3 regions of the Xenorhabdus ishibashii genome follow, and region 1 is predicted to be linked to each of the others. Evidence: predicted binding sites of a transcription regulator. Region 1 holds the regulator's gene; each other region holds the start of a gene.
The links. Region 1 encodes PurR, which represses purine synthesis genes. Its sites were predicted from a motif close to CANGCAAACGTTTGCNTG; they were not measured.
Positions count from the first base shown of each region.

Region 2: a site for PurR is predicted at 3,966-3,983, ahead of purM (phosphoribosylformylglycinamidine cyclo-ligase). Genes of this name have one in related genera too.
Region 3: a site for PurR is predicted at 3,928-3,945, ahead of purL (phosphoribosylformylglycinamidine synthase). Genes of this name have one in related genera too.

Region 1 is NZ_NJAK01000002.1:424,232-434,369, forward strand. It holds gene tyrS (tyrosine--tRNA ligase) at 1-816, opposite strand, end outside; gene pdxH (pyridoxamine 5'-phosphate oxidase) at 1,068-1,721, opposite strand; gene anmK (anhydro-N-acetylmuramic acid kinase) at 1,825-2,934, opposite strand; gene Xish_RS17480 (outer membrane lipoprotein) at 3,286-3,759, shown strand; gene slyA (transcriptional regulator SlyA) at 3,842-4,279, opposite strand; gene Xish_RS17490 (DUF1289 domain-containing protein) at 4,954-5,193, opposite strand; gene gloA (lactoylglutathione lyase) at 5,435-5,842, shown strand; gene rnt (ribonuclease T) at 6,020-6,679, shown strand; gene Xish_RS17505 (Grx4 family monothiol glutaredoxin) at 6,751-7,131, opposite strand; gene sodB (superoxide dismutase [Fe]) at 7,493-8,071, shown strand; gene purR (HTH-type transcriptional repressor PurR) at 8,574-9,599, shown strand; gene punR (DNA-binding transcriptional activator PunR) at 9,603-10,138, opposite strand, start outside.
Region 2 is NZ_NJAK01000001.1:3,176,648-3,186,785, reverse strand. It holds gene bepA (beta-barrel assembly-enhancing protease) at 1-156, shown strand, start outside; gene arsC (arsenate reductase (glutaredoxin)) at 168-539, shown strand; gene hda (DnaA inactivator Hda) at 654-1,361, opposite strand; gene uraA (uracil permease) at 1,816-3,126, opposite strand; gene upp (uracil phosphoribosyltransferase) at 3,196-3,822, opposite strand; gene purM (phosphoribosylformylglycinamidine cyclo-ligase) at 4,047-5,090, shown strand; gene purN (phosphoribosylglycinamide formyltransferase) at 5,187-5,825, shown strand; gene speG (spermidine N1-acetyltransferase) at 6,027-6,590, shown strand; gene ppk1 (polyphosphate kinase 1) at 6,644-8,713, shown strand; gene ppx (exopolyphosphatase) at 8,717-10,138, shown strand, end outside.
Region 3 is NZ_NJAK01000001.1:2,567,285-2,577,422, forward strand. It holds gene Xish_RS12230 (hypothetical protein) at 1-427, opposite strand, end outside; partial or broken gene Xish_RS12235 (transposase) at 1,005-1,232, shown strand; gene Xish_RS12240 (hypothetical protein) at 1,322-2,170, shown strand; gene mltF (membrane-bound lytic murein transglycosylase MltF) at 2,240-3,763, opposite strand; gene purL (phosphoribosylformylglycinamidine synthase) at 4,030-7,917, shown strand; gene Xish_RS12260 (sensor histidine kinase) at 8,628-10,067, shown strand; gene qseG (two-component system QseEF-associated lipoprotein QseG) at 10,073-10,138, shown strand, end outside.

The DNA of each region.
Region 1 (10,138 bases):
TTTCAGGAAACGGTAAACATCTGCATCTGCTGTGTTAATCCAGAATTGGTAAAATTTGTATGGACTCGTTTTCTTCGGATCCAACCAAACTGCACCACCTTCCGTTTTACCAAATTTAGTTCCGTCTGATTTTGTGATCAGTGGTACGGTCATGCCAAACACTTGTTTCTGGTTTAAGCGACGAGTCAAATCGATACCTGAAGTAATATTACCCCATTGATCTGAACCACCAATCTGTAATTCAACACCATATTTTCTATTTAAATTTGCAAAGTCATAAGACTGCAATAGGTTATAAGAAAACTCAGTGTACGAAATACCAACATCATCACGGTTAAGGCGTTGTTTTACCGCTTCTTTGTTGATCATCTGGTTGACGGAAAAGTGCTTACCAATATCACGCAGGAAAGCCAGTACATCCATCTGACCAAACCAATCATAGTTATTGGCTAACTCGGCACCATTTTCACCATCAAAACTAAGGAACGGGGAAACCTGGTTACGAATTTTCTCAACCCACTCTTCGACCGTTTTTTCTGTGTTCAATTTGCGTTCAGTTGCTTTAAAGCTTGGATCACCAATCAAACCTGTCGCCCCACCAACCAACGCAATAGGTTTGTGCCCAGCAAGTTGGAATCGTTTTAAACACAGCAAGGGAACCAGATGGCCCAAATGCAAGCTGTCAGCGGTAGGATCGAAGCCACAATAGAGAGAAACCGGACCTTGCGCCAGTCTCTCAGCTAACGCCTCTTCATCCGTTACCTGGGCAACAAGGCCCCGCTCTTGCAGTTGTTTAATCAGGTTATTGCTAGACATTAATGACTCCATCGGTTTGTATACTTTGCTTATATTTCCACGTTGCCGCCTTGTTAACTACGCTACAACTTGAAATCTATTGGGTATATATAAGCATCTCGTGATAAATCAAGTGCTATAGAATAAAACGCCAGTCATATAAGTGCCAGTATTAAAAACAGTAATGACCCACCACTTTGCAAATCACTGCCTTATTGGCTGTAATTTGCAATTTATTGGACTTTATTAGTTTAGGGCTTTAAAGACTGTTGTTAAGGCGCCAAACGGTCAACATTCCACTTATCACCTTCACGCTGATACAGGAAACGATCATGAAGACGATAGGCACCGCCCTGCCAGAATTCAACTGAGTCAAATTTGACCTTGAACCCGCCCCAAAAACTAGGAAGAGGTACTTCACCATTTTGAAACTTCTGTTTCAACTCCAAAAATTTCCCTTCTAAAATGCTTCTGGCTGAAATCTTTGAGGATTGCTGGGAAGCCCAAGCTGCGATTTGGCTATCCTTGGGACGGCTATGAAAATATTTTACAACCTCAACCGGAGATAAACGCTCAGCTCTGCCAAGAAAACTGACCTGTCGTTCCAATTGATGCCAAGGAAAGTGGAGACTGATCCGGTTATTCTGAGCCAGATGTTTTGCCTTACGACTGCCAAGATTGGTGTAGAATATCAGGTTATTAGCATCAAAATGTTTTAATAGAACAATGCGTTGATAAGGTTGCCCATTCTCATCTACTGTGGCAATACACATTGCCGTTGGATCGGTGAGCTTCGCTTCACAAGCCTGCTTTAACCAAAGTTCAAAAAGTTCAATCGGTTCTTCAGTAAGATCTTTTCGCCTTAATCCACCACGTATATATTCACGACGCAGTTCTGCGATATCTGCTTCATTATTTTCTGACATTTCTAACTCTCGGTTTATGAATGAGTATTAGCATATCATTGTTATCTGTTAGCTAACTGTCTTCTAATAATGATCATCTGTTAACTGACCATTATCCAACCAATTATCTGACAACCGGATAAATTGCACCTAAAATCGTTTCTCGATCCGCACCTGTGACTGATGGCAAATTACCAGATAACCCAGACATCGTTCGGAATGCCAACCAGGCAAATGCCAGTGCTTCCATATCATCACCACTCAAACCATATTTGTCTGTCGTAGTCACTTCAGTACCTGGTAACAAAGCCGATAAGCGGTTCATCACGAGAGGATTACGCGCCCCGCCGCCACATACCAGAAGACGCTCACATCCACCACTCAACATAACTTGCTGGGCAATGCTTACAGCCGTTAGTTCAGCCAATGTGGTTTGAACATCCACGGGGGCAACATCAGGGAAATCAGCCAACTGTTTCTCCAACCATGCCATATTAAAATATTCACGCCCTGTACTCTTTGGTGCAGTACGTGCGAAATAGGGATCAGAAAGCATTTTTTGGAGCAAAGATTGATTAACATTACCTTCACTGGCCCACAGTGCATCTTTGTCGTAAGGTAACTGTTTATGCCGCCATGTCCAGGCATCCATCAACATATTGCCCGGTCCGGTATCATATCCCTTAACGGCTGAGTTAGGCAGAAGTGCTGAAATATTTGCTATTCCACCAATGTTTAAAATAATACGTTTTTCTGTCGGATGCCCCAACACAGCCATATGGAATGCTGGAACCAAAGGCGCTCCCTGACCACCATAAGCCATGTCACGCCGTCTGAAATCACCGACCGTTGTAATATTGGTAAGTGCTGCTACACGGTTATTGTCACCAATTTGCATGGTAAAAGGTTTTTCACCGTCCGGCTCATGCCATACGGTCTGCCCATGACATCCGATTGCTATAATATCATTTGTAGTCAACCCTGCTTTATTCAACAACCCTTGAACAGCCTGAGCAAAGAGAGTGCCAAGCTCATAGTCAAATCTTCCAACCATGGATAATGTTGTTTGCTGCCCTTGACAAATGGAAAGTAATTTTTGTTTAAGATCTTGCGGAAAAGGATGGCTATAACTCACTTGTTGAATAACAATTTTATCACTAATCTCCGCCAAAATAACATCAACCCCATCCATGCTGGTGCCAGACATCACACCAATATAACGTCCTGATTTCATAAACACTCCCCTATTAAATAATGGATTACATTTAACATGTGCATTACATTTAATCTTACATAAACTATAAAGCACATCTATTCGGACTATATATGCTTAATGAGCATTATCAGAGTTAAAATCTGAGTTTTGGAAAGCTCTTCACAAAACATGCTAAGCTTTTGGTCAGGAATTATTCCTTTCAGAGTTCATCGTGAACATTTATTATATGTAATTGTGCATTATTAGTAGCCTGCAAATTTATTAGTTTTGCTGCTAACAGTAGTATCCGCTACTAGAATAGTAGCCGAGTACTTGGTGATCAGTTTATTATCAAGCTTCCCTAATCGGGCATTAAAATTAGGAGTGATTATGTTAAAACGTTTCCTGGTTGGCGCAGTTATAGTAACCACGTTGTCTGGCTGTGCAGACATGGGAGCACTTTCTAGTGATACTTACTCTGTTGGTCAAGCCAAACAAGCTCAAACTGTGACCTATGGCACTATTCTATCTGTACGCCCCGTCACAATTAAAGGCAAACAAACTGGTGATCCTAATATGTTAGGTCTCATTGGTGGTGCTGTTCTGGGTGGACTGCTAGGTAATACAGTTGGAGATGGTTCTGGTCAAAGGCTTGCCACCGCTGCGGGGGCTATTGCTGGTGGTCTGGCGGGTCAAAAAATCGAAGGTGCTTTAGACCAAACGAAAGGTGTTGAGCTAGAAATTCGTACGGACAGCGGAAAAAACATCATCATAGTACAAAAATTAGATAGCATCGTGTTCAGCAGAGGGCAACGTGTCAGGATCGCAAATAGCGGAGATTCTTTGACTGTATCGCCTCTCTAAAATGTTCAAATAACACAAGACAAAAAAAATCGCGGTTTACCAGTAACAAGATCTGAACCGCGATTTTATTATAGATTAATTTTTAAATTACCTGTTTATGCAATTGATTAATATTTTTTTCAATTTTCTTTATTACAGAAGCAAGCAGAATTAACTCATCATGAGTAATTCCCTCCAAAATTTCTTTTCTTGTCGAATCAATAACACTATCCACTTCTCTAATAAAATCTTCTGATTCTTTGGTTAATTTGATTCTTTTTGCACGTCGATCATTGGCACATGTATGGCGTGTAATCAGTTTCTTTTCTTCTAATTGATCAAGCGTTCTCACCAAAGATGGTTGCTCAATACCAATAGCTTTTGCGAGCTGTATCTGTGACTGCTCAGGTGGTAGTTGACTAATATTGTATAGAGTAACCCAATGTGTCTGAGTTAATTTCAACGGCTTCAAACGATGATCAATTAAAGCGCGCCAAATACGGACTAAACGTGCCAGATCTGATCCCAATGTCAATTCCAATTACCCCTCCTTATAATTAGAGACTCATATAACATCAATGAATTATCCAATCAGTTTATTCATATAAATAATGGATACTCACTCTATATCATGCTTATATTAGCAGAGTCAGCAATTTCGCTAATTACCTAATTAGTATCTCGTTGGCTTGTTACTCAACGTTGACATCTTCGTCACCCTAAAGAACGAAATTGTACGGCGCACCGAATAAATCGTGCATTAATTCACCGACGATATAGACTGTATAAAATAATTCTCCAACTAAACTAATTAAAGTTTAAATATCAACAAAAAAGTACAATCCCCCAAAATAGATACATTTTCACTCGGTTAAAGTTCTATAAGAATAACCGCCATCCAAGTACTAATCTATATATTTTTACATTAATATCATTTTTCTCTTACAGAGATTGATGACATTAAAGTAAATTACATCAAAAACAATAAGATAAATAAATTGATCACTTTTTATTCAATAAATAATTCTTTAATAAATAATTTTACTGTAATGAGCAAGATAGGTAATAGAAGTGATATCTTGAAATGACTTATCTCAAATAAATGAAATGTAATATAAATAATATAGCATTTATGGTTAATAATATTTCTTATTTTGCGATCATCCTAAACCATCATTCATATAACTGATATTTTTTGACCAACTCAGGGTAAAATTAAAATAAATCGGCTTGCATTGGAATAATATTGCTATTACCTTCCTTGTTTCTCAATCCTCTTAGTTTTCTCTGGTGACATAACCGAAATATCTCTCTTTTTTCACTATCTGATAATTTCATCCATATAAACCGCTCTTCCCTACTACGATAACATCCTCGGCAAAAACCACGAGGATCAGATTCACAGATGCCTTTGCAAGGGTTGGGAATAGCAAAGAATTCTAATTGTTCAGCCATCTCATCCCCCTACATCTAGGTTTATCAAGCATTCCTATCATAAGATCATTTATTGTACAGCGCAAACTTCAGCCATGACATTTCAAAATAAAATGGTAACAATCTAAAGCTGAATAAACCGGATAATTTGAATTATTTGATCTATACACGCTATAGTTAACCGGCATATGCAGATATGTGAGCAACGTTTTGTAATAAATCTATTTTTTTCAATAAAACTAATAAAGATCAAGAGGTAATCATGCGTTTACTCCACACTATGATCCGTGTTGGCAACATGCAACGCTCAATTGATTTCTATACTCAGGTAATGGGGATGCGTTTACTTCGCACTAGCGAAAATTCAGAGTATAAGTATTCTCTCGCGTTTGTTGGTTATACCGACGAAAGTCAAGGCGCTGTTATTGAGCTAACCTATAATTGGGATGTTGAAAACTACGAAATGGGAACCGCATTTGGACATATCGCTTTGGGCGTTGATGATGTTGCAGCAACCTGTGAACGCATCAAACTTGCTGGGGGGAAAGTCGTTCGCGAAGCAGGGCCGGTTAAAGGTGGAACAACCGTCATTGCATTTGTTGAAGATCCTGATGGTTATAAGATTGAACTCATCGAAAATTCAAGTGCCAGCAATGCATTAGGTAACTAATTTACCAACAGCTATCGAGTTATAGTCAGAAATTAATTACATACTTAAATAAGGGCATATTGCCCTTTAGTTCCCCCACCGGATAAGTATTACTTCTGCAAGACACACCAAACTTTGTCATAATACCCACTATCCAGAGTCAAAAACAGAATCCTGAAGCTAAGAACTGAAAATCAGATGTCTAATCAAAATGATCAAAATATGCTAAGTGGACGCTTTCGTGGCTACTACCCCGTTGTCATTGATGTCGAAACCGCTGGTTTTAATGCGCGCACAGACGCTTTACTTGAAATTGCTGCAATTACTTTGAAAATGGATGAGAATGGCTGGCTAACGCCTGCCGATACACTGCATTTTCATATCGAGCCTTTTGAAGGGGCCAATCTTGATCCTGCCGCTCTTGCTTTCACTGGCATTGATCCTACGAACCCCTTGCGAGGAGCTGTCAGTGAGTACACTGCCTTGCATGCAATTTTTAAAATGATCCGTAAGGGAATGAAAGACACAAATTGTAACCGTGCAATTATAGTCGCTCATAATGCCAATTTTGATCACAGTTTCGTTATGGCTGCTGCTGAACGTGCTGGTTTGAAACGCAATCCATTCCATCCATTCGCTACTTTTGATACCGCTGCACTCAGTGGCTTGGTTCTCGGCCAGACAATTCTTGCCAAAGCTTGCATCACAGCAGAAATTTCGTTTGACAGCAATCAGGCTCATAGCGCTCTTTATGATACTGATCGAACAGCTCTACTTTTCTGTGAACTGGTTAATCGCTGGAAACGACTAGGTGGTTGGCCACTACCATCTACTGACAGTGCTAACTGCGAACCCTAAAAAAGCAAGCCCCATACCTATTAAAGTATGGGGCTATAAAAAGTAGCTATTATTCAGATGAATAACTGTTCTTATTCCTGCTCGCGATACTTGTCTGCCGTCTCTTTGAGCAGTGTTTGTAGTTCACCACGTTGATACATCTCAACTAGAATGTCACAACCTCCCACCAGCTCACCATCAACCCAAAGTTGAGGAAAAGTCGGCCAGTTGGCATACTTAGGTAATTGAGCACGGATATCTGGATTTTGCAGAATATCCACATAAGCAAAACGTTCACCACAAGCTGATAAAGCCTGAACTGCCTGAGCAGAGAAACCACAGCTTGGCAATTTTGGTGAACCTTTCATGTACAACAGAATTGGGTTTTCTCTGATCTGGCGTTCGATTTTTTCAATGACTGCATCAGCCGTTGTATCAGTAACCGTGTTAGTGTTTGTATTAATATTAGTCATTTTTGCTTCCTTAAAAACTGCAAGCGTTATTTATCAGCATAAAATAAAGATTGATTTAGAATACCACTTTCTACGCTAATTTTTCTACCGTGAACTTTATATGGCGAATTTTTGCCATGACTTGTAGCAAGTGATCATTAAATATTTTCACTCCAACTGGCTGTATTCAGTCCATGTTAAGTTTAGTTCTGCACCAGTTCGCAGCGTGATAGCATCTTTTTCCCTGTTATTTAGCAGAAAAGTTGTTAAGATAATTATCAAAATAGTAACACGATAATAAGCTTAAATTTGCCCTGCCCATGGTTAGTATCTAAACCATGGTTTGCGGAGCCAAAAACCCGATATTAAAAAGGAGCATGCAATGTCTTTTGAATTACCAGCATTACCTTATGCCAAAGATGCCCTGGAACCACACATTTCCGCAGAAACTCTGGAATACCACCACGGCAAACATCACAATGCTTATGTTGTAAACCTGAATAATTTGATTAAAGATACTGAATTTGCCGGAAAATCTCTGGAAGAAATTATCAAAGCATCTGAAGGTGGTATCTTCAATAACGCAGCACAAATTTGGAACCATACTTTCTATTGGCATAGCCTGTCACCAAATGGTGGTGGTGAACCAACCGGAAAAGTAGCAGATGCCATCAACAATGCTTTCGGCTCTTTTGCTGAATTCAAACAGCAGTTTACTGACGCAGCCCTGAAAAACTTTGGTTCTGGTTGGACTTGGTTAGTTAAGAAAGCTGATGGCACTCTGGCTATCGTTAACACCTCTAATGCAGCAACCCCAGTGACTGGCGAAGATAAACCAGTACTGACCGTTGATGTCTGGGAGCACGCATATTACATCGATTATCGCAATGCACGCCCTCAATATTTGGAGCACTTCTGGGCTCTGGTCAACTGGAAATTTGTTGAAGAAAACCTGGCTTAATAAGATTACTTCTTATACTGGTTTGAAATAATAAGGGCGGGTTTTCCTTCATTCGCACAATTTTGCATGTTGGAAAACCTACCCTTAAAGTAAGTGGAGCTACAAATTCTTCTTTTAGATCTTGGTTAGATCAGGCAAAGGCTTCCCAGAAAAACAATCATGATTAATGCACTACTGGCGGCCAATAATCCCAATTTCAGATCTGTATCCATAGAACATCCTCAATGTGAAAATTAAGACACCTCAACACCATAAATTTTAGGCGGTTATTTGTCGTATTATCGAAAAATCATACCGCAATATCTAATTCATACTCTTTATAGCATCGATTATTACTTTCACTTTTGAGTTAGATCAGACAAAATTCAAAGTTTACCGCTAAATTATTGCCAACCATCATCCCGTATATAAATATATTGGCAAACGATTAACAAATAGCTATACCCGACTAGAAAGATAAAGGGTATATAAATTAGACCAGAAGGTCAGGAGTCCTTTTTTCATGGCAACGATTAAAGATGTGGCTAAACGCGCTGGTGTTTCGACCACAACCGTATCCCATGTTATCAATAAAACCCGTTTCGTCGCCGAAGATACAAAGGCCGCAGTTTGGGCTGCTATTAAAGAATTGAATTATTCCCCCAGTGCCGTTGCTCGCAGCTTAAAAGTTAACCACACCAAATCCATTGGATTGCTGGCAACATCAAGTGAAGCACCCTACTTTGCTGAGATCATAGAATCGGTTGAAAATAGCTGCTATAGCAAAGGTTACACACTGATTTTATGTAATTCTCATAACAACCTTGATAAACAAAAAGCTTATCTCGCGATGCTGGCACAAAAACGAGTAGATGGTTTGCTGGTCATGTGTTCAGAATACCCTGAGCAACTTTTGAGTATGTTGGAAGGCTATCGCAATATTCCTATGGTGGTCATGGATTGGGGAGAATCCAGAGGTGATTTTACCGATGCGATTATTGATAATGCCTTTCATGGTGGTTATCTGGCTGGCCGTTATCTCATTGAACGCGGTCATCGTGATATTGCCTCTATTCCTGGGCCATTGGCAAGAAATACTGGGGGAGGACGCCACCAAGGTTTTCTCAAGGCACTAAAAGAAGCCAATATCGCCATTCGTGATGAGTGGATTGTACAAGGTGATTTTGAACCTGAATCTGGTTATCAGGCCATGTACAAAATCCTGAATCAAAAACATCGTCCAACCGCTGTTTTTTGTGGTGGAGATGTCATGGCTATGGGGGCGATCTGTGCAGCCGATGAGTTGGGGTTGCGCGTTCCACAAGATATTTCAATTATCGGTTATGATAATATCCGCAATGCCCGCTATTTTACACCCGCATTGACAACCATCCACCAGCCCAAAGAGCGTTTAGGACAAATGGCTTTTTCAATGTTACTGGATCGGATCATCAATAAACGTGAGGATGCACAAACTATCGAAGTCCATCCACGCCTTGTTGAACGGCGCTCTGTTGCAGATGGACCTTTTATCGATTATCGCCGCTGACGGTTAATTTTCTTGCAGCCATTCGGCATTAAGCGTTTCGCTATCCCCCAGATAATCAAGTAACCAGCTTAATGCCGGTGAGTGGCTTTTTTGCGACCATGTCAAACAACATGGGCTGTCAGGCAAGGGCTGTTCAAGTTCAAGTGTAATCAGCTTACCTTTACGGATCAGCGGTAGCGCACGGTGTTTGGGCACCATGCCTACACACAATCCATCCATCAAACAACTTAATCCAACATCCCAATCAGGAACAATCAATCTCCGTTGATTATTCAAAGCCCATGTATCACGCTTAGGTAAGCTACGCGAAGTGTCTTCGAGACATAAACTGGGATAAGGCCGCATTTGGTCATCATTCAATTTTTCCGATATGGCTGCCAGTTCGTGTTCAGGGCTGGCTACACACAGCCAAGGCATAAATCCCATATCCCTGAAGCTATATCGCTCACCAACAGGGGAAGCACGTGTTGCTCCGATGGCGACATCCACTCGTCCATCCACCAGGGCATCCCATACGCCATTGAAAACTTCAGGATAGA
Region 2 (10,138 bases), on a different contig from region 1:
ATCATGGCATTGCAAGGTAATTTTAACTCCGCTATAGAACAACTTGGCAAAGCCAGTGCGTTGGCCAAGTTGGGCAGTGATGAACAAAAGAGATATGATGCCCGTATTGATCAATTGCGCCAACTACAACAAAGTTATGCCCAATATAATAAATAGAGGATTTTTACATGCAAAATTTTGATACACGAAAAGTGATTTTTTACCATAATCCTCGCTGTTCAAAGAGCCGTGAAACCCTTAAGCTGATTGAAGAACTCGGTATTACACCGGAAATCATTCACTATCTTGATACACCACCTACAACAGAACAGCTTGCCATACTATTACAACAACTCGGTTTCAAAAATGCCCGCCAATTAATGCGCACTAAAGAAGATCTCTACAAAGAATTAAATCTGGACAACGCCACATTATCCCAAGACACATTGCTCCAGGCGATGGTTGAAAATCCCAAATTGATAGAACGCCCGATCGTTGTTGTCGGTGATAAAGCGCGTTTGGGACGTCCCCCTGAGCAAGTTAAAGAAATTCTGCTGTAACTATTTTTTAATAAAAATGGTTTCAATAAGAACGTTTTTCAATAAAAAAGTGATAGAGAATATATTTCTATCACTTTTTTTATTCTGTTCTTATTTCCTTACTGCTTTATTCACTCAAAGCTCAAGGATATCTTTTACAAACGGGATCGTGAGTTTGCGTTGTGCCACAATGGAAGCTCGATCAAGTTCATCCAGGGTTCTGAACAACGTTTGCATTTCCCTATCGAGCCGTTTTAATACAAAACGCCCCACATCCTCAGGTAATTCGAAACCCCGTAATTTTGCCCGTAGTTGCAATGCCTGGATTTTCTCATCATCTGACAGAGGCTGTAATTTGTAAATTTGCCCCCAATCCAAACGAGATGCCAAATCCGGTAGCGTCAGGTTAATTTGCCGTGGAGGACGATCACCGGTGATTAAAAGACAAGTTCGGCCAATTTCTACAATGCGGTTGTAAAGATTGAAAATAGCCATTTCCCATTCCTGATCACCTGCAATACACTCAATATTATCGATGCATACTAATGATAAATGCTCCATACCATCAAGGACTTCAGGGACAAAATAAGCGCGTTTATCCAGTGGCACATATCCTACAGCTTCTCCCTGTTGGGATAATTCGGCACAGGCTGCGTGAAGCAAATGGCTCTTACCCCCGCCATCGCGGGACCAGAAATAGATATAACTGCCGTGTGACTGACTAGTAGCCAATTTTATTGCAGCTAATAAGGAAGTATTCTCACCTGCAAAGAAACTGGCAAAAGTTTCATCATCGGGCAAATATAATGGTAATGAAAGCTGCGACGGTGTATTCAGAAGCACCTCAAACAGAATGGATAACGAACAGTGCTAAGTCTACCACAAAAAGTCTCTATAAATGAAACGAATGCTTTGTTTAAAACAGGAGATTATCACCAAAGCATACTTCCCTATAAAATGGGTAATTTACGACCAATGACAAAATCATTCCTATTTCCTGCACAAGTCAGAAATAACCTATTCCAGAATAAAAATTCATATATCTGATAATCCCATACTATCAATAGTCGATATTGACAACAGTAAAAAGTAAGCACTAATAGTAAGAATATACTGTATTTCCAAAGAGTTTAACTTATTTTTCTTACGTTATTTTCAATAGAAATTAACGACAGATATTATTTTTAAAGGAAAAATTTATCGTTATAAATGACAAAGCCAAATGGCAAAGAAAATAATTTTAAAAAATAGAAAGGGCTTTTAAAAAGCCCTTTTCAATAAATTTCATTAATATTTTTTATTCTACCACTTCACTCTTCTTATCATGTTTAATTGATTTCACAGAAGAGTTGATATACGGCTCTTCTGGTCGGATGAAGCTTATCAATTTAAAAAACAGACTTAAACCAATTCCCACAACAGTTGCAAGCGCCATACCCTTCAATTCTGCCGAACCGATCTGAATTTTCGCTCCGCTGACACCAATAATCAAAATAATGGAGGTCAGGATCAAGTTCTGTGCCTTACTGTAATCAACTTTCGAATCAATCAAAACTCGAATACCTGATGCACCAATCACACCATACAGTAACAGGGAAACACCCCCCATCACTGGGATTGGGATCATTTGGATAGCTGCCGCCAATTTACCAACGCAGGAAAGTAATATTGCCATCACCGCAGCACCACCAATCACCCATGTGCTGTATACACGGGTAAGTGCCATAACACCAATATTTTCACCATAAGTCGTGTTAGGTGTTGAACCAAAGAAACCCGAAATCATCGTTGAAAAACCATTGGCAAACATTGAGCGATGCAGGCCAGGATTTTTCAATAAATCTTTCTGTACGATATTTGCCGTTACCACCAAATGCCCAACGTGTTCTGCAATAACCACCAGCGCCGCAGGTAAAATTGTCATAATAGCAAACCATTCAAAACGTGGGGTATAGAACGTCGGCAATGCAAACCACGGCGCTTCACGCACTGGTGTTAAATCGACAACTCCCATGAAAAATGACAGCGCATAACCTACCAAAACACCAATCAGAATCGGAATAATCGCCATAAAACCACGAAAGACTACCGAACCCAAAATTGTCACGCCCAGCGTAACCATAGATATGGTCAGGTTGGTTATATTAACCTCAGTGCCTGCCGCTGGACGCAATCCCGCCATATCAGCAGCAACACCTGCCAATTCCAGGCCAATCACGGCAACAATGGCTCCCATCGCTGCCGGAGGAAACATCACATTGATCCATTCCCTTCCTGCAACTTTTACAAGCAGGGCAACCAAACAAAACAACAACCCGCAGACAATAAATCCACCTAATGCCAATTCATATCCTAAAGGCAGTAATAACAATACCGGTGAAATAAAAGCAAAGCTGGAGCCTAAATAAGCCGGAATTCTCCCTTTACAAATCACCAAATACAGTAATGTTCCAATGCCATTGAACAACAAAATTGTCGCAGGATTCACTTTAAATAAAATAGGAACCAAAACGGTTGCACCAAACATGGCAAATAGATGTTGCAAACTTAAAGGAATAGTCTGTGCCAAAGGAGGTTTTTCTTCTACTCCAATAGTTCGACGAGTCATTATGGATACCCTCTTATATCATCTTGCTAGAAACCAAAAAAAAGCCGACTTTTCAGCCGGCTATAAATATTATTTTGTGCCAAATATTTTATCACCTGCATCCCCTAAACCAGGGACGATGTATCCATGTTCATTAAGACATTTATCAATCGACGCAGTATACAATTCAACATCAGGATGAGCTTTCTCCAGTGCAGCGACCCCTTCCGGTGCAGCAACCAAAACCAATACCTTAATGACAGGGCATCCCGCTTTTTTCAGCAAATCAATGGTAGCAATCATTGAGCCACCAGTTGCCAGCATAGGATCGACAACCAATGCCATACGTTCATTAATATCAGAAACTAATTTTTGAAAATAAGGTACTGGCTCAAGCGTTTCTTCATCACGATATACACCCACAACACTGATCCGTGCACTGGGGATATTTTCCAGTACGCCATCCATCATCCCTAAGCCCGCACGCAGGATAGGGACTACCGTAATCTTTTTCCCTTTTATTTGGTCTATTTCTACCGGACCACACCACCCGTTAATGGTCACTTTCTCAACTTCCAAATCAGCAGTTGCTTCATATGTCAGAAGACTTCCCACCTCTGATGCCAGTTCACGGAAGCGTTTTGTGCTTATATCATGATCTCGCATCAAGCCAAGTTTATGTTTAACTAGCGGGTGTTTAACCTCAACGATTTTCATGGGTTTCTCCTAATAGCCGGCAGATAAAAAAATCGCGGGATTATAACTCCTTTTCAGTATCAAACCACCACCAATCTATTAATTTTTATCGCTAACAAGCGATTTTCTTCGTTCCCGATCTAACAGGAAACCGATATAAAGCTATCGCAAACGTTTGCTTAGACTGTTAGAATTGTCACCGTTCTGTTTTATTCATAAAAATGCAACCGCCTGGGAGCTACGCAGTGACCAACAAAACCTCTCTTAGCTATAAAGATGCTGGTGTCGATATTGATGCTGGTAATGCCTTAGTCAATCGTATCAAAGGTGTCGTAAAACAGACCCGTCGCCCCGAAGTGATGGGAGGATTAGGTGGTTTCGGTGCATTATGTGCCCTGCCACAGAAATATCGCGAACCGGTGTTGGTTTCCGGTACAGATGGCGTTGGTACTAAGCTGCGTCTGGCCATGGACTTGAAGCGTCATGATACTATCGGAATTGATTTGGTTGCCATGTGTGTCAATGATCTGGTTGTGCAAGGCGCCGAGCCTCTTTTCTTCCTTGATTATTATGCTACTGGCAAACTGGATGTTGATACAGCCGCCAGTGTCATCACGGGCATAGCAGAAGGCTGCAAACAAGCAGGCTGTGCATTAGTCGGTGGCGAAACCGCAGAAATGCCCGGCATGTATCACGGTGAAGATTATGATGTCGCGGGTTTTTGCGTTGGTGTTGTTGAAAAATCGGAAATTATTGACGGCAGTCGGGTTCAGACTGGTGATGCCCTGATTGCACTTGCATCCAGCGGACCACACTCCAATGGTTATTCTTTGATCCGTAAAATCCTTGAGGTAAGTCAGGTTGATCCAGAGACTACCGAGCTTGAAGGGAAACCACTTGCAGATCACTTACTTGCCCCAACCCAAATTTACGTCAAAGCCATTCTTGAACTGATTGAAAAAATTGATGTTCATGCGATTGCACATCTGACTGGTGGCGGCTTCTGGGAAAACATTCCGCGTGTTCTGCCAGAAAATATGCAAGCCAGAATTAACGCTGACAGTTGGCAATGGCCGGCAATTTTTACCTGGTTACAGCAAGCCGGTAATGTCAGCGAACACGAAATGTACCGCACATTTAACTGCGGAGTTGGTATGATAATCGCACTTCCTCAATCTCAGGTAGAACAGGCTATTTCGTATCTGACCGCATCAGGCGAAAATGCATGGCAAATCGGTACAATTGCCGAACTTAATGCCGATGAGCAACCTGTCGTTATTACAAAATAAATATCTTGTCTGATTAATTTCAAGTTACAGCCCAAGGCTGTAACTTGAAAATTGAAAAGCATATTAATCAATGAATTTCTTCAGTGAAAACCCGTTATGAAAAAAATTGTTGTTTTAGTCTCCGGCAATGGCAGCAATCTTCAATCCATCATAGATGCCTGCCAACAAAACCGAATTAATGGCTATGTTGCTGCCGTTTTCAGTAATAATGCCGATGCCTATGGCCTGCAACGTGCTGAACAAGCAGATATTCCTGCCTCTTTTATCAACCCGAAAGCTTATGCGGATCGTACAAATTATGATATCGCCTTACTCAAAGCCATTGACCAATACGCACCCGATTTAGTGGTTTTAGCTGGCTACATGCGGATCTTATCGCCCGAATTTGTCCAGCATTATTATGGACGCCTGCTCAATATTCACCCTTCTCTCTTGCCGCAATATCCAGGCCTACACACCCATCGGAAAGCCATTGAAAACGGTGATAGAGAACATGGTACTTCCGTCCACTTCGTGACTGAAGAATTAGATGGTGGCCCTATTATTTTACAGGCTAAGGTGCCGATTTTTGCGGGAGATAAAGAAGAAGACGTTATCGGACGTGTACAAACCCAAGAACACAATATTTATCCTCTGGTCATCGGCTGGTTTTTAGATCAACGATTGGTTATGGAAGGCAATAATGCAATTATGGATGGCAAAGTTCTGCCTCCACAAGGTTACGCATCGGAATAATTTATCTAGCTGACTTCAACTTACAGCTCTGTGTTAACGGATTTTGTTATAAAATTTTTTAAGTGCTATATTTCAGTAAAACTTTGCTGTAAGTTGCTATTTTGGATTGATTTATCTGGCAATAATTATTTATTCGAACATTATTCAATATCTAATATATTTATACCCTATAGATTTCACTACAAAACACTGAGGTATCCAATGTCCAGTGGTTCGGAAAATCCATCGGTAAATTTACGTCCTCTTGAACGGGAAGATCTCCCTTTTGTTCATCAACTTGATAATAACGCTAGTGTCATGCGTTACTGGTTTGAAGAGCCTTATGAAGCCTTCGTTGAATTATGCGACCTCTATGACAAGCATATTCATGACCAAAGCGAGCGCCGTTTTATTATCGAAAGCCTGAATTCCAAAGTTGGATTGGTAGAATTAGTCGAAATAGATTATGTCCACCGCCGTGCAGAGTTCCAGATTATCATCGCGCCAGCCTATCAAGGACAGGGCTACGCAGCGGTAGCGGTCAAACTGGCGATGGAATATGCGTTTGCTGTCTTAAATCTTTACAAGCTGTATCTGATCGTTGATAAAGAGAATACGAAAGCAATTCATATATACAATAAATTGGGATTTTATATTGAAGGTGAATTAATCGATGAATTTTTTGTAAACGGCTCTTATCATACGGCTATCAGAATGTGTACTTTCCAGCACCTCTATTTCGCCAATAAAACCCATGAAGTTCAAACCAGCACATCGGCTCGTTAAACGCCAACCATTAAACTAAGTGGAAAACCCAATGAAGTAGTTAAGGAGTAGTCATGTCCCACGATCGTCTTTATACCGAGAAAGAACTCAGTTGGCTCTCTTTCAACGAACGTGTACTTCAGGAAGCGGCTGACAAAAGTAACCCGTTGATTGAAAGAATGAGGTTTTTAGGGATCTACTCCAATAATTTAGATGAGTTTTATAAAGTACGCTTTGCCGATGTAAAGCGGCGCATTCTTATCAGTGAAGAACAAGGCTCAGCCACTGCTGCCCGCCAATTGTTGAAAAAGATCCAAACTAAGGTTGCTAAAATCGATCAAGAGTTTGATGCCCTCTATAACGATTTACTGCTGGAAATGGCTCGTAACCAGATTTTTTTGATCAATGAACGGCAGATATCCCCAAATCAACAAATCTGGTTGCGGCAATATTTTCGCCAGCATTTGCGACCACATATCACGCCAATCGTCATCAACCCAGAAACTAATTTAGTTGAGTTTCTTAAAGATGATTACACCTATTTGGCCGTTGAAATTATTCATGGGCAAGAAACGCAATACGCTTTATTGGAAATTCCATCAGATAAAGTCCCACGTTTCGTCAATTTGCCTCCAGAAATGCCCAAAAAACGCAAGTCAATGATATTACTTGATAATATTCTGCGTTACACGCTGGATGAAATTTTCAAAGGATTTTTCGATTACGATACTTTGAACGTTTATTCGATGAAAATGACCCGTGATTCCGAATATGATCTGGCAACAGAGATGGAATCCAGCCTGCTGGAACTGATGTCTTCCACGCTAAAACAGAGACTGACGGCAGAGCCTGTACGGTTTGCCTACCAGCGTGATATGCCTGATGAAATGGTAGAACTACTGCGTAGCAAGCTGGGATTATCCAATGATGACTCGGTGATTGCAGGTGGCCGTTATCATAACTTTAAAGATTTCATCAAATTTCCCAATGAAGGAAATCGAAATCTCCAGAATAAACCCGTGCCGCGCCTGCGCCATACTTGGTTCGAGCATTTCCGCAACGGATTCGACGCTATCCGTGAAAGGGATGTTCTGCTTTATTATCCTTACCACACATTCGAACATGTGCTGGAACTGCTGCGTCAGGCTTCTTTCGATCCCAGTGTTCTTTCGATCAAGATCAATATCTATCGCGTCGCAAAAGATTCACGCATTATTGATTCCATGATCCATGCCGCATACAACGGCAAAAAAGTGACCGTCGTGGTGGAGTTACAGGCACGCTTTGACGAAGAAGCTAATATTCATTGGGCAAAACGCCTTACTGAAGCCGGTGTACATGTTATTTTCTCCGCTCCTGGTCTGAAAATTCACGCAAAACTATTCATTATTTCGCGCCTGGAAGGGGAAGAAATTATCCGTTATGCCCATATTGGTACAGGAAATTTTAACGAAAAAACAGCGCGGCTCTATACCGACTATTCTCTGCTGACCGCTAAACCTGAAGTGACCAATGAGGTTCGTCGGGTATTTAATTTCATTGAAAACCCTTATCGGCCTGTCACATTTGATAATTTAATGGTATCTCCCCAAAACTCGCGGGCGATGCTCAATCGACTGATTACTCAGGAAATCGAAAATGCACAAGCCGGTGAACTGGCAGGTATCACCCTGAAAATCAATAACCTTGTAGACAGGGAGTTGGTAGATCGCCTGTATGACGCCTCTGAAGCGGGCGTCAAAATCCGCATTCTTGTACGAGGTATGTGCTCTTTGGTTCCTAATCAACCCGGTTTTAGTGAAAACATTCAAGTCACCAGTATTGTGGATCGTTTTCTGGAACACGATCGCGTTTATGTTTTCACCAACAAAGGCAACGAAAAAATTTTCCTTTCTTCGGCCGATTGGATGACCCGTAACATTGACTATCGCATTGAGGTCGCAGTTTGTCTGCTCGACCCCAGATTAAAACAACAAGTGATGGATATCCTTGAACTGCAATTCAGTGATACCGTAAAAGCACGCTATATTGATAAAGAATTGGGCAATCGCTATGTTCCGCGAGGAAATAAACGTAAAATCCGCGCGCAGCTTGCTGTTTATGATTATCTGAAAAACCTTGAACAACCAGAACCAAGAGCCTGATCTATGCCGTTGAAACACGATATTCCAATGCCCAAACCACAAGAAATTGCCACTATTGATTTGGGTTCCAACAGCTTTCATATGGTAATCGCCCGTATCGTCAATGGCGCATTACAGGTTATTGGGCGTTTAAAGAAACGAGTTTATCTTGCCGATGGTTTAAACAGTAAAAATGAATTAAGCGAGGAAGCCATAAACCGTGGCCTGAAATGCCTTGCTCTATTTGCTGAGCGCTTGCAAGGTTTTTCCGCTGGTAATGTCTGTTTGGTGGGAACGCATAGTTTACGTGAAGCGACCAACGTACAAGAATTTCTACAACAGGCAAAGGAAGTTATCCCCTATCCCATTGAAATTATCTCTGGGCATGAAGAAGCCCGCCTGATTTTCATGGGCGTTGAGCATACACAACCAGAAAAAGGCCGGAAATTGGTGATTGATATTGGCGGTGGCTCGACGGAATTGGTCATTGGTGAAGATTTCGAACCGCTATTGATTGAAAGCCGCCGGATGGGGTGTGTCAGTTTTTCCCGCCAATTCTTTCCAGACGGTACAATCAATGAGCATAATTTTCACAAGGCACGACTCCAGGCGGCGCAAAAATTGGAAAATCTCGTCTGGCAATTTCGAAATAAAGGCTGGGATTTTGCTTTAGGCGCATCAGGAACGATCAAAGCCATACACGAACTTTTGGTCGAACTGGGTGAGAAAGATGGCCTGATTACGCCAGAGCGTCTAAACATGCTGGTGAAACGTATCCTGAAATATAAAAATTTCAATGCACTGGAATTGCCGGGATTATCTAATGACCGTAAACAAACTTTTGTTCCCGGATTATCAATCTTGTGCGGTATTTTTGATGCCTTACATATTCAGGAATTACGCTTGTCTCATGGCGCATTACGGGAAGGTGTACTTTATGAAATGGAAGATCGTTTTCGCCATCAGGATATTCGTCAGCGAACGGCCAAAAGCCTTGCCGAACACTATAATATCGATCGAGAACAGGCAACTCGCGTCTGGAGTACCGCCAAAAACCTTTATGACCAATGGTCAGAGCAAAACCCCAAACGAATACATCCACAACTGGAATCCATTCTACTGTGGGCAGCCATGCTGCATGAAATCGGTCTAAGCATCAATCTGAGTGGATTGCAACGGCATTCAGCTTACATCCTGCAACATACCGATCTACCGGGGTTTACCCAAGAGCAACAATCGTTGCTGGCAACGTTAGTACGTTACCACCGCAAAGCGGTTAAAGTACATGAGCATCCTCGTTTCTATCTGTTTAAGAAAAAACAGTATCTTCCCATGCTTAAGATATTGCGATTAGCAACCTTGTTAAATAATCAACGGCAGGCTACCACAACACCGGATACTTTGCGGCTGGAAACTGATCATAGTCATTGGACGCTCTACTTACCC
Region 3 (10,138 bases), on a different contig from region 1:
TCACCCTCTGGCCTATCACTAAATCTGCTTTCTGATTAATTGAAATCTCCATTTTATTATTATTTACTGTCTTAGCTTTGCCTGAGAAAGGCACTTTATTAAATTCAGTTCCATTCGATGTTGCATCAGTATCTATTTCAAATGTAATATTATCACCATCATATACTGGGTTGTTTCCTACCGTCTCAAGCACCGTAAAACTCAAATCGGCAGTTGCAGTGAGACTTTTATCCCCATAAACAAGTTTAATCGGATTACTAACATCTTGATCAAATTTTATATTTTTACTGACTTTTTTTACTGTTATAGACTTATCAGTATCAATACCTGTATCCGATATTAATGTTACTGTAAATTCCCTTTGCTGACCTATAAATAAATCATCAGTCGGTTTAAGTGAAATATCCATATGAGTATTAGCCGTCATTTTATCACCTCGAATTATTATTATTACTACTAATAGATTGTATTAATTTTATTCCGTTAAAAAAACTTACTACATGAAAATAATTTTAAAATTACTTGTTATGTAATCATTTCAACTTTGATGCTCAACATAGTCGTATAAAAAATAAAAAACCAATGAAAAAAAGTTATCAGTTGATAATTTTTTTCATTGGCAAGATTTTATTATATTTTATAAGCCTTGTTTCGTTTTATATTATCTTACCTTGATAAGATAAAACAATTACCTGTAAGTAATTGTTTTCAAGGTATTTTTGTTAAAATCATAAATTCTGTATTTACTTCGACTAGCAGAACGGGTGTCTTACACTACAATAGTGGCTTTATTTTTATCCATTCCTGATGTATCACCGAATATCCCCCCATTTATATAAATTACCGAATTCATTATATAAACTATAAACTATAAACTATAAACTATAAACTATAAACTATAAACTATAAACTATAAACTATAAACTATAAATATTGGTGGGATCAGAAACTTGCTTATCTGAAAAAGCTTGGGAGGTATGCCTAGCCTATAAAAATGTCATCGTCATGCAAAAACGCTGACCATTATTTTGGATAATTACAGCATTCATAAAAGTCGGCTGGTCAAGGAATGGCTGAAGCAAAACCTGACAGTAAGATTGTTATTTCTTCCGGTTTATTCTCCTTGGCTGAATAAAATAGAGTAGCTATGGCAATCATTGCATGAAACCGTCACACGGAACCATTGTTGCCAATATATGTGGATGCTGATCAAAAGAGTTAAGTTTTTTTAAATGCAGCTTCAAAAAAATCAATGGAAAGGAATAGGAAATATGAAACTCTCATAATTATGAAAAGTTATCTAGTGACTGTGCATCAATTGATGGCAGGTGGACAACAAGGAGATCAAACTTCCACTGGGCAAAAGTGGGTAAATTTTTATGATTTAATGTTTCCTTTTGTGCTTGGGAAAGAGCAATATATTTTTGGGTTAGCCAAGAATTTTATTAATACGTCAAAAAATACATATAATTCCTATTGGATAATTGCAAAACTAGATGAAAAAGGACACAAAGAAGTCATAGATAGTGGCTATTGGGATAGTGATTATGATGTCGGGTTTGCTTATAAAATAGGCGGTGGACAATTTATTTATCTCCATAGTAAAGATAAAGATAAAGATAAAGATAAAGATAAAGATAATAAAGGGAAATTTCCTTATATTATACGAGAAATACTTCAAAATGGAAAAATGGGAACAATAATAGAAAAAGATGGTTGGGATAATTTCTACGGGGCAACATTTTTCTTTTCAATGGAAGGGAAAGAATATATATACATCCATACAAGCTCTAATCTTTCTTTTTTTACTTATGAATTCAATGAAAATGGAAAGATAGGTAATTTAGCTGGTTCTGATGTTTGGAATAATTATTACAATCCGCAGTTTCCATGTTTTATTGGCAGTGATCATTATTATTACATAGGTCATGGATTTTGCTCTAATTATTGGATCTTTATGTATATGTCTATTCCTAAAGAAGGAGTACCTGATGCAAGTACTGAACAAACAGGTCAATGGGATACTCATTATCAATATTTAATTCCATTCTCTATTGATGGGCACCAATATTTTTTGAGACAAGATCAGAGTAAAGACTATTGGCACATTACGGAAATTCTTGCTGATATTAATATGGGAAGTGACACTGATAGCAGCGTTAATCACTAATTATTTATCTTATAAGGCGTTTTACCTTTCAAGCCATTTTTGTGGTCTGTGATAGTTGTAAAACGCCTCTTATTCTCCAATTTGACTTTTAAATTTGTTATTGTTTTCCGCATGATTACTTTCAATGTCAGCCATGTCGGTTTTAACCTTTTCCGCTTGGGGAGTGTTGATTATGGTGGTATCTGTTGGTGCTTCACTTCCCTCGGCTTTCCTGCGGTTGGTTTTTGCCCTCAGATATCCTTCCAGGCTCAAATAGTAACGTCGAATATTTTCAACATAGCGATAAGCTTCATAGCCACGGGCATAACCATATGTCGTATTGGCGTAGTATTTTTTCTTGCTGAGCAGAGGAAGACGCGTTTTAACATCCAGCCAACTGTCTGGATTACCTTTTTGCGCAGCGGTTAATTTACGGGCATCAAGAAGGTGCCCATATCCCATGTTGTAAGCTGCAAGGGCAAACCAAATGCGTTCATCTTCAGGAATGGTTTTTGGCAAACGTTCCATCAGATAGCCCAGATAAGCCATTCCTCCTTTGACACTCTCTTCTGGATCCAGCCGATCGTGAACTCCAGCCCATTCTGCTGTCGGGCGCGTAAGCATCATCAAACCACGCACGCCAGTGGGTGAAGTGGCTTGTGGATCCCAATGTGACTCCTGCCATGCGATAGCTGCTACTAATTGCCAATCAAGTGATCCTGCGTATTGTTGAAAAATTGGCTGATAGGTTGGTAAAAGTTTATCGATGGCGCGAATAAAGGAAATCGTATCGAAATAATCGAATGAACCGATATGGCTGAAATATTTTTCTTGTAACCGTGATGTGATACCGTTTTCAGTCAACATACTGAAAAAATCGAGCATAGCGGAGTAGAGACTATAGTCACTATTGCGCTTTAAATACCAGGTCAGCGGATTCTCTTCACTGACATCAAACGCAACTGCTAAATTGGGATGAATACGCTGTTGCAAAGCTAAACTGAGGGAATCACTGATTGTATAGTCGATTTTTCCCTCAGAAAGTTGTTCGAGCAATTGCTGTGTATTTTTGTGTGGTGTTTCTTCCCAGGTTAACTCAGGATAAGACTTCTCTTTCCACCTTTTCAGTTCGCTTATATGGGCTGAACCTGCCGTGATGATGAATTTGCCTTTTAGATCACCAAACGAATGTGGACGTGTCGTCCCCTTGCGATAAACCAGTTGTTGTATAACTGAAGCGTAGGCAGGGCCAGTGCGTGTTTGATTTAGCCTGTCTTTATTGTAGATAAGCCCGGCAGCCAGGAAATCTGCCTTATCGTTTTCCAAGTCGTCAAAAAGTTGCTTAATGTTGGGACGAAACTTAATGACAAGTTTAACCCCCAGATAATCGGCAAACCGTTTGATTAATTCATAGTCGAATCCTGTTGGTTCGTTTTTGCTGTTAAGAGAGATCAGAGGAGAGTTGATGGTACTCACCCGTAGCTCTCCTCGTGCCAGAATTTTGTTTATCTGCTCCTGCTGTTTGTTGGGCCAATTGATATTGAGGCCAATGATGGCAGCAGAGAGGAGCGCGATAATTACGATAACAAAATAATTTATCTTTATGTTATTCAAATAGTTATCTCTTTACAGAACGATTGGGAACCGTGCGAAGTGTAAGATAATAGCATGGTTAAATTTCCAGTAATCGAGAATTTTGCGTAACAAAGGAGGGATGTGCAACCCTATTAAACCAATTTTGGCACTTTATTGAATGTATTACAGGGTGGATAAATAACCACGCAAACGGTTTCGTCAGAGGAAACATTCCTCTATAATGCTTGCAGTTTCCCCTGAGGCATCAGTCAGGCTTTGCTTCTAAGATGAGAGAACCTATTATTATGGAAATTCTGCGTGGCTCACCCGCTTTATCAGCATTTCGTATCACTAAGCTCCTTTCCCAGTGTCAAGATCAACATCTCCCTGTTACCAACATTTATGCAGAATATGTACATTTTGCAGAAGTTAATGCCCCAATCACGAGAGATGAACGAGAGAAATTAAATAAGCTATTAAAATATGGCCCCTCTTTGGCCGAACTTGAGCCTAAAGGACAATTAATCTTAGTCACACCTCGTCCAGGCACAATATCCCCTTGGTCATCGAAAGCGACGGACATTGTCCATAATTGTGGACTGAACCAGATTGTCCGTTTAGAAAGGGGGATTGCCTATTATATTCAGAGTGTTGGCATGGATGATGGGCAATGGCACACGTTGTCAGCATTATTACACGATCGCATGATGGAAAATGTTTTCACTCAGTTCGAACAAGCCGAAGCCCTGTTTTCTCATCAGCAACCGGCGCCATTAAAACAGATTGATATTTTGCAATCGGGACGGGCAGCACTGGAATCGGCAAATATTGAACTAGGGCTGGCTCTGGCTACAGATGAAATTGATTATTTGTTGAAAGCTTTTCAGGAGTTGGGACGCAATCCAACAGATGTTGAGCTGTATATGTTTGCCCAGGCAAATTCTGAGCATTGTCGTCATAAGATATTCAATGCAGACTGGGTTATTGATGGTCAGACTCAACCCAAGTCTTTGTTCAAAATGATCAAAAACACGTTTGAACAGACGCCAGATTACGTGCTTTCTGCTTACAAAGATAATGCGGCGGTTATGGAAGGTTCTCATGTTGGCCGTTTTTTCCCCGACGCTATAACCGGTGTTTATGACTACCATCAAGAGCCTGCTCATATCTTAATGAAAGTGGAAACTCATAACCATCCAACCGCAATTTCGCCTTGGCCTGGTGCGGCAACGGGTTCTGGTGGTGAAATTCGTGATGAAGGTGCAACCGGACGGGGTGCTAAACCGAAAGCCGGACTGGTCGGTTTTTCGGTTTCAAACTTGAGAATTCCTGGATTTGAACAGCCGTGGGAAGAGGATTTCGGTAAACCTGATCGTATTGTCAGTGCGTTGGATATCATGCTGGAAGGTCCATTAGGAGGGGCGGCGTTCAATAATGAATTTGGGCGTCCGGCATTGTTAGGATATTTCAGAACCTATGAAGAAAAAGTCTCTTCCCATAACGGTACAGAGTTACGTGGTTATCACAAGCCCATCATGCTGGCGGGCGGGATCGGGAATATCCGTGAAGAACATATTCAGAAAGGGGATATTCCGGTCGGCGCAAAATTGATTGTGTTGGGTGGGCCAAGCATGAATATCGGTTTAGGGGGCGGTGCGGCATCTTCAATGACATCGGGTCAGTCTGATGCTGACCTGGATTTTGCCTCTGTGCAGCGTGACAATGCGGAGATGGAGCGTCGTTGTCAGGAAGTTATCGATAGTTGCTGGCAGTTGGGGAATAAAAATCCGATTTTATTTATCCATGATGTCGGGGCGGGTGGTTTGTCAAATGCCATGCCTGAATTGGTCAATGATGGCGGTCGAGGCGGGCGTTTTGAGTTACGCAATATTCTTAATGATGAACCCGGCATGAATCCTTTGCAGTTATGGTGCAATGAATCCCAGGAACGTTATGTTTTGGCTGTAGCACCAGAGCAGTTAGCCCTGTTTGAAGAAATATGTCGTCGTGAACGTGCTCCTTATGCTGTGGTTGGGGAAGCAACGGAAGAACGGCATTTACTGCTGAATGACACCCATTTTGATAATCAGCCAATCGATATGCCGCTGGATGTATTGCTCGGTAAGACGCCAAAGATGCAAAAAAATGTGCAAGTTTTGCAGGCTCAAGGGCAAAATTTGGTTCGCAAGGGCATTGAGCTGGCAGAAGCGGTAAAACGCATCTTACATTTGCCTGCTGTGGCGGAAAAAACATTCCTGATTACGATTGGAGATCGTTCCATAACCGGTATGGTTGCCCGTGACCAAATGGTTGGCCCTTGGCAAATCCCGGTCGCAGATTGTGCAGTGACTACCGCCAGTTTGGACAGCTATTATGGCGAAGCCATGTCAATGGGTGAGCGAGCGCCGATTGCATTGTTGGATTTTGCGGCATCGGCACGTATGGCGGTGGGTGAAGCACTGACCAATATTGCCTGCGCCTATGTACAAGATCTGAAACGCGTGAAGTTATCAGCTAACTGGATGTCAGCATCAGGCCATGCTGGTGAAGATGCGGGCTTGTACGCGGCTGTCAAAGCCGTGGGCGAAGAGTTGTGTCCGGCCTTGGGGCTGACCATTCCGGTTGGCAAGGATTCGATGTCAATGAAAACCCGCTGGAGTCAAAACGGGGAAGAGCGTGAAATGACTTCACCACTTTCATTGGCTATCAGTGCGTTCGCTCGGGTAGAAGATGTTCGTCGTACTGTGACACCAGAATTATCTACGCAAGATGACAATGCGTTGCTGCTGATCGATCTGGGTAAAGGGCAAAATGCGTTGGGCGGAACGGCATTGGCTCAAGTTTATCGCCAACTTGGGGATAAAACCGCAGATGTTCGCAGTGTTGAGCAATTAGCGGGTTTCTTTAATGCGATCCAACATTTGATTTCAGAACAAAAATTGCTGGCTTATCATGACCGTTCGGATGGTGGCCTATTGGTGACATTGGCTGAAATGGCTTTTGCAGGCCATTGCGGTTTGTATGCTGATATCAGTGCATTTGATGAAGATATTCTGGCTGCATTATTTAATGAAGAACTGGGGGCGGTAATTCAAATTCGTGAAACTGACAGAGAGCAAATTGAAAACCTGTTGGCAGATTATGGATTACATGAATGTGTGCACTATCTGGGTAAAGCCAGGGCTGGTGATGATTTTGTGATTTCCAGTGGCAATATGGAAGTTTATCGTCAGAAACGCAGCACATTGCGCTTATGGTGGGCAGAAACAACGTGGCAAATGCAGCGTCTGCGTGATAACCCTGAGTGCGCAGATCAAGAACATCAGGCAAAACAGGATGTGGATGATCCTGGCTTGAATGTGAAATTAACTTTCGACCCCGCGGAAGATATTGCGGCTTGCTATATTGCAAAACAAGTGCGCCCGCGCGTTGCTGTATTGCGTGAACAGGGAGTTAACTCTCATGTTGAGATGGCAGCAGCATTCCACCGAGCAGGTTTTGAGGCGGTAGATGTTCATATGAGTGACTTATTGGATGGTCGGATCACATTAGATCAATTCCAGACTTTGGTTGCTTGTGGTGGCTTCTCCTATGGAGATGTGCTTGGCGCGGGTGAAGGTTGGGCGAAATCCATTCTGTTTAATTCACGGGTACGTGATGATTTTGCCAGTTTCTTCGCAAGGCCGGATACGCTGGCATTAGGTGTGTGTAACGGTTGTCAGATGATCTCTAATCTGCATGAATTGATCCCAGGTACAGAACACTGGCCGCGCTTTGTCCGTAACCGTTCAGAACGCTATGAAGCCCGTTTTAGCTTAGTGGAAGTGGCAAACAGCCCTTCACTGTTCCTGAAAGATATGGCCGGTTCTCGTTTGCCGATCGCGGTGGCTCATGGTGAAGGGCTGGTGGAGTTTAGAAACAACCTGAGTTTAATGGAGCTTGAAAAGCACCAGCAGGTCGCATTGCGTTTTGTGGATAACTACGGTTCAGTGACAGAAAACTATCCAGCTAACCCAAATGGTTCCGTAAACGGTATTACTTCTGTGACCAGTCTTGATGGAAGAGTCACGGTGATGATGCCTCATCCTGAAAGGATATTCCGCACGGTTAGCAACTCTTGGCATCCTAAAGAATGGGGAGAAGATAGCCCGTGGATGCGTATTTTCCGTAATGTACGCAAACAGTTAGGTTAACAGAAAAGGCTCTGAAAATTCATCAGAGCCTTTATTTTTTACTTTGCGCTTTGGCATTATTAATCATTATCTATGACACTGTCTCTATATCGCGACAACAGTGCTTTATGGTGTCTCAAAAAGGAGACGCTTAATTGATTGATATAAATTGAAAAATATTTTCCTGGAGTGAGGTGTCATAAATAGGCGACACTAAGACTTATCAAATATGAAGAAATACCGATAATAAAATGCAATAAGTATATATTTTTATTTATTTTCAGTAATATCAATTAGGTAAAAATAATTTTGCGAGTTGGCATGTAATGTGCATAATATGAAGCAGTTGCTCATTCATCTTTTTATGTCGGCCCGCAATGAGGTGGAAACATGCCACATAAAGCCCGGAATGATGCCAAAGTAAGGTGCCTACCGTCCAACTCAATGATACTCGCCTTCGGGCCTTATCAAACACAGGGCGACACGTGGAGTGAGGCACCACCTACATGTTCATTGACTAGCATGAAGGTTCCTCACTGGCGGGATGGTAAAAAAAATTACTGTCCCGCCATCATTATCGTAGGTTATGCCTGTCCATCATGTTTAAGTATGCATCCGCATATTCTAATTACCTGTTATTTCAATTATCTTCTGTTTTCAACTATTATTCTGACCATTTTCAATAAGAAAATAAAAGTAACTGTAGCATCAATATCATTACAGGTTATGAGATGATTTCTTTGAAAAAATGGCGTTTATTTCCACGCTCATTGCGCCAATTGGTTGTCATGGCTTTCTGGCTGGTTTTATTACCACTATTAGTTTTAGCTTATCAGGCTTACCAAAGTCTTGATCAGCTTAGTACTCAGGCGGCTGAGATCAATCGTTCAACTTTGGCGGATGCTCGCCGTAGCGAAGCGATGGTTGGAGTAGCTCTTGAGATGGAGCGTAGTTACCGCCAATACTGTGTATTAGGTGATAGTCGGCTAGAAAAGCTTTATCAACGTCAATATCGGCAATACATGAATATGCTCGGTAATCAGATGGCAATGCTGGCTAATGCGGAATATACGAAGAAATTTAATGAATTATTATCAGGCTTGAGCAAAATTTCATGTAGTAATGGAGCACCAGAAGCGGCTGCATCTAAACTACTTGAAGAATTTTCCAGGACTAATAATCTTTTGGTACAGGAAACCCGTAATATTATTTTCAGTCGTGGTGAACAACTGCAAAAAGATATCGCTGATAAAGGACAATTTTTCGGTTGGCAAAGCCTCATTTTATTCTTGCTAAGTGCTTTCTTGATAGCCTTATTTACACGTATGATCATTGGTCCGGTAAAAGGCATTGAGCGGATGATTAATCGGCTCGGAGAAGGGCAATCATTGGAAAATCAGATTGACGCCTTTAAAGGGCCACGGGAATTGCGCTCATTGGCTCAACGTATTATTTGGCTAAGTGAGCGTTTATCTTGGCTAGAGTCTCAGCGCCATGAGTTTTTACGCCATATTTCCCATGAACTGAAAACTCCTCTGGCAAGTATGCGTGAAGGAACGGAGCTATTGGCTGATGAAATTGCAGGGCCTCTGACGGCAGACCAAAAAGAAGTTGTCAGTATTTTGGATAGTAGTAGTAAGCATTTGCAGCAACTCATTGAGCAATTGCTTGAATATAACCGTAAATTAGCGGATGGTGCTGCCGAACATCAGATCGTTTCTTTAAAAGAAATTGTGGATGGTGTCGTATCATCACATCAATTGCCGGCACGGGCAAAAAATATTCATACAGAAATTCAATTGGATATGGATTATTGTTGGGCGGAGCCTGACTTATTGACACGGGTGATTGATAATCTCTACTCCAATGCAGTGCACTATGGCGCTGAATCCGGTAACATTTGGATTTCTAGTCAGCAAGTGGGAAAAAACCTTCAAATTGACATTGCCAATACAGGAACGCCCATCCCAGAGTTAGAGAAAAGTATGATCTTCGAGCCATTTTACCAAGGAAAATTACAACGAAAAGGGGCAGTTAAAGGAAGTGGTCTTGGCTTGAGTATCGCGCAAGATTGCATTAAACAGATGCAGGGAAAGCTTTGCTTGGTAGACTCTGACTTTTCTGATGTATGTTTTCGAATCGAACTGCCATTAACCGCAGGGAATAACTAAATAATATGTATAACAGGTTTACTTACCGCTTTATGACGGAGATGGAACAGCGAAATCTTGTGACTAAGCCA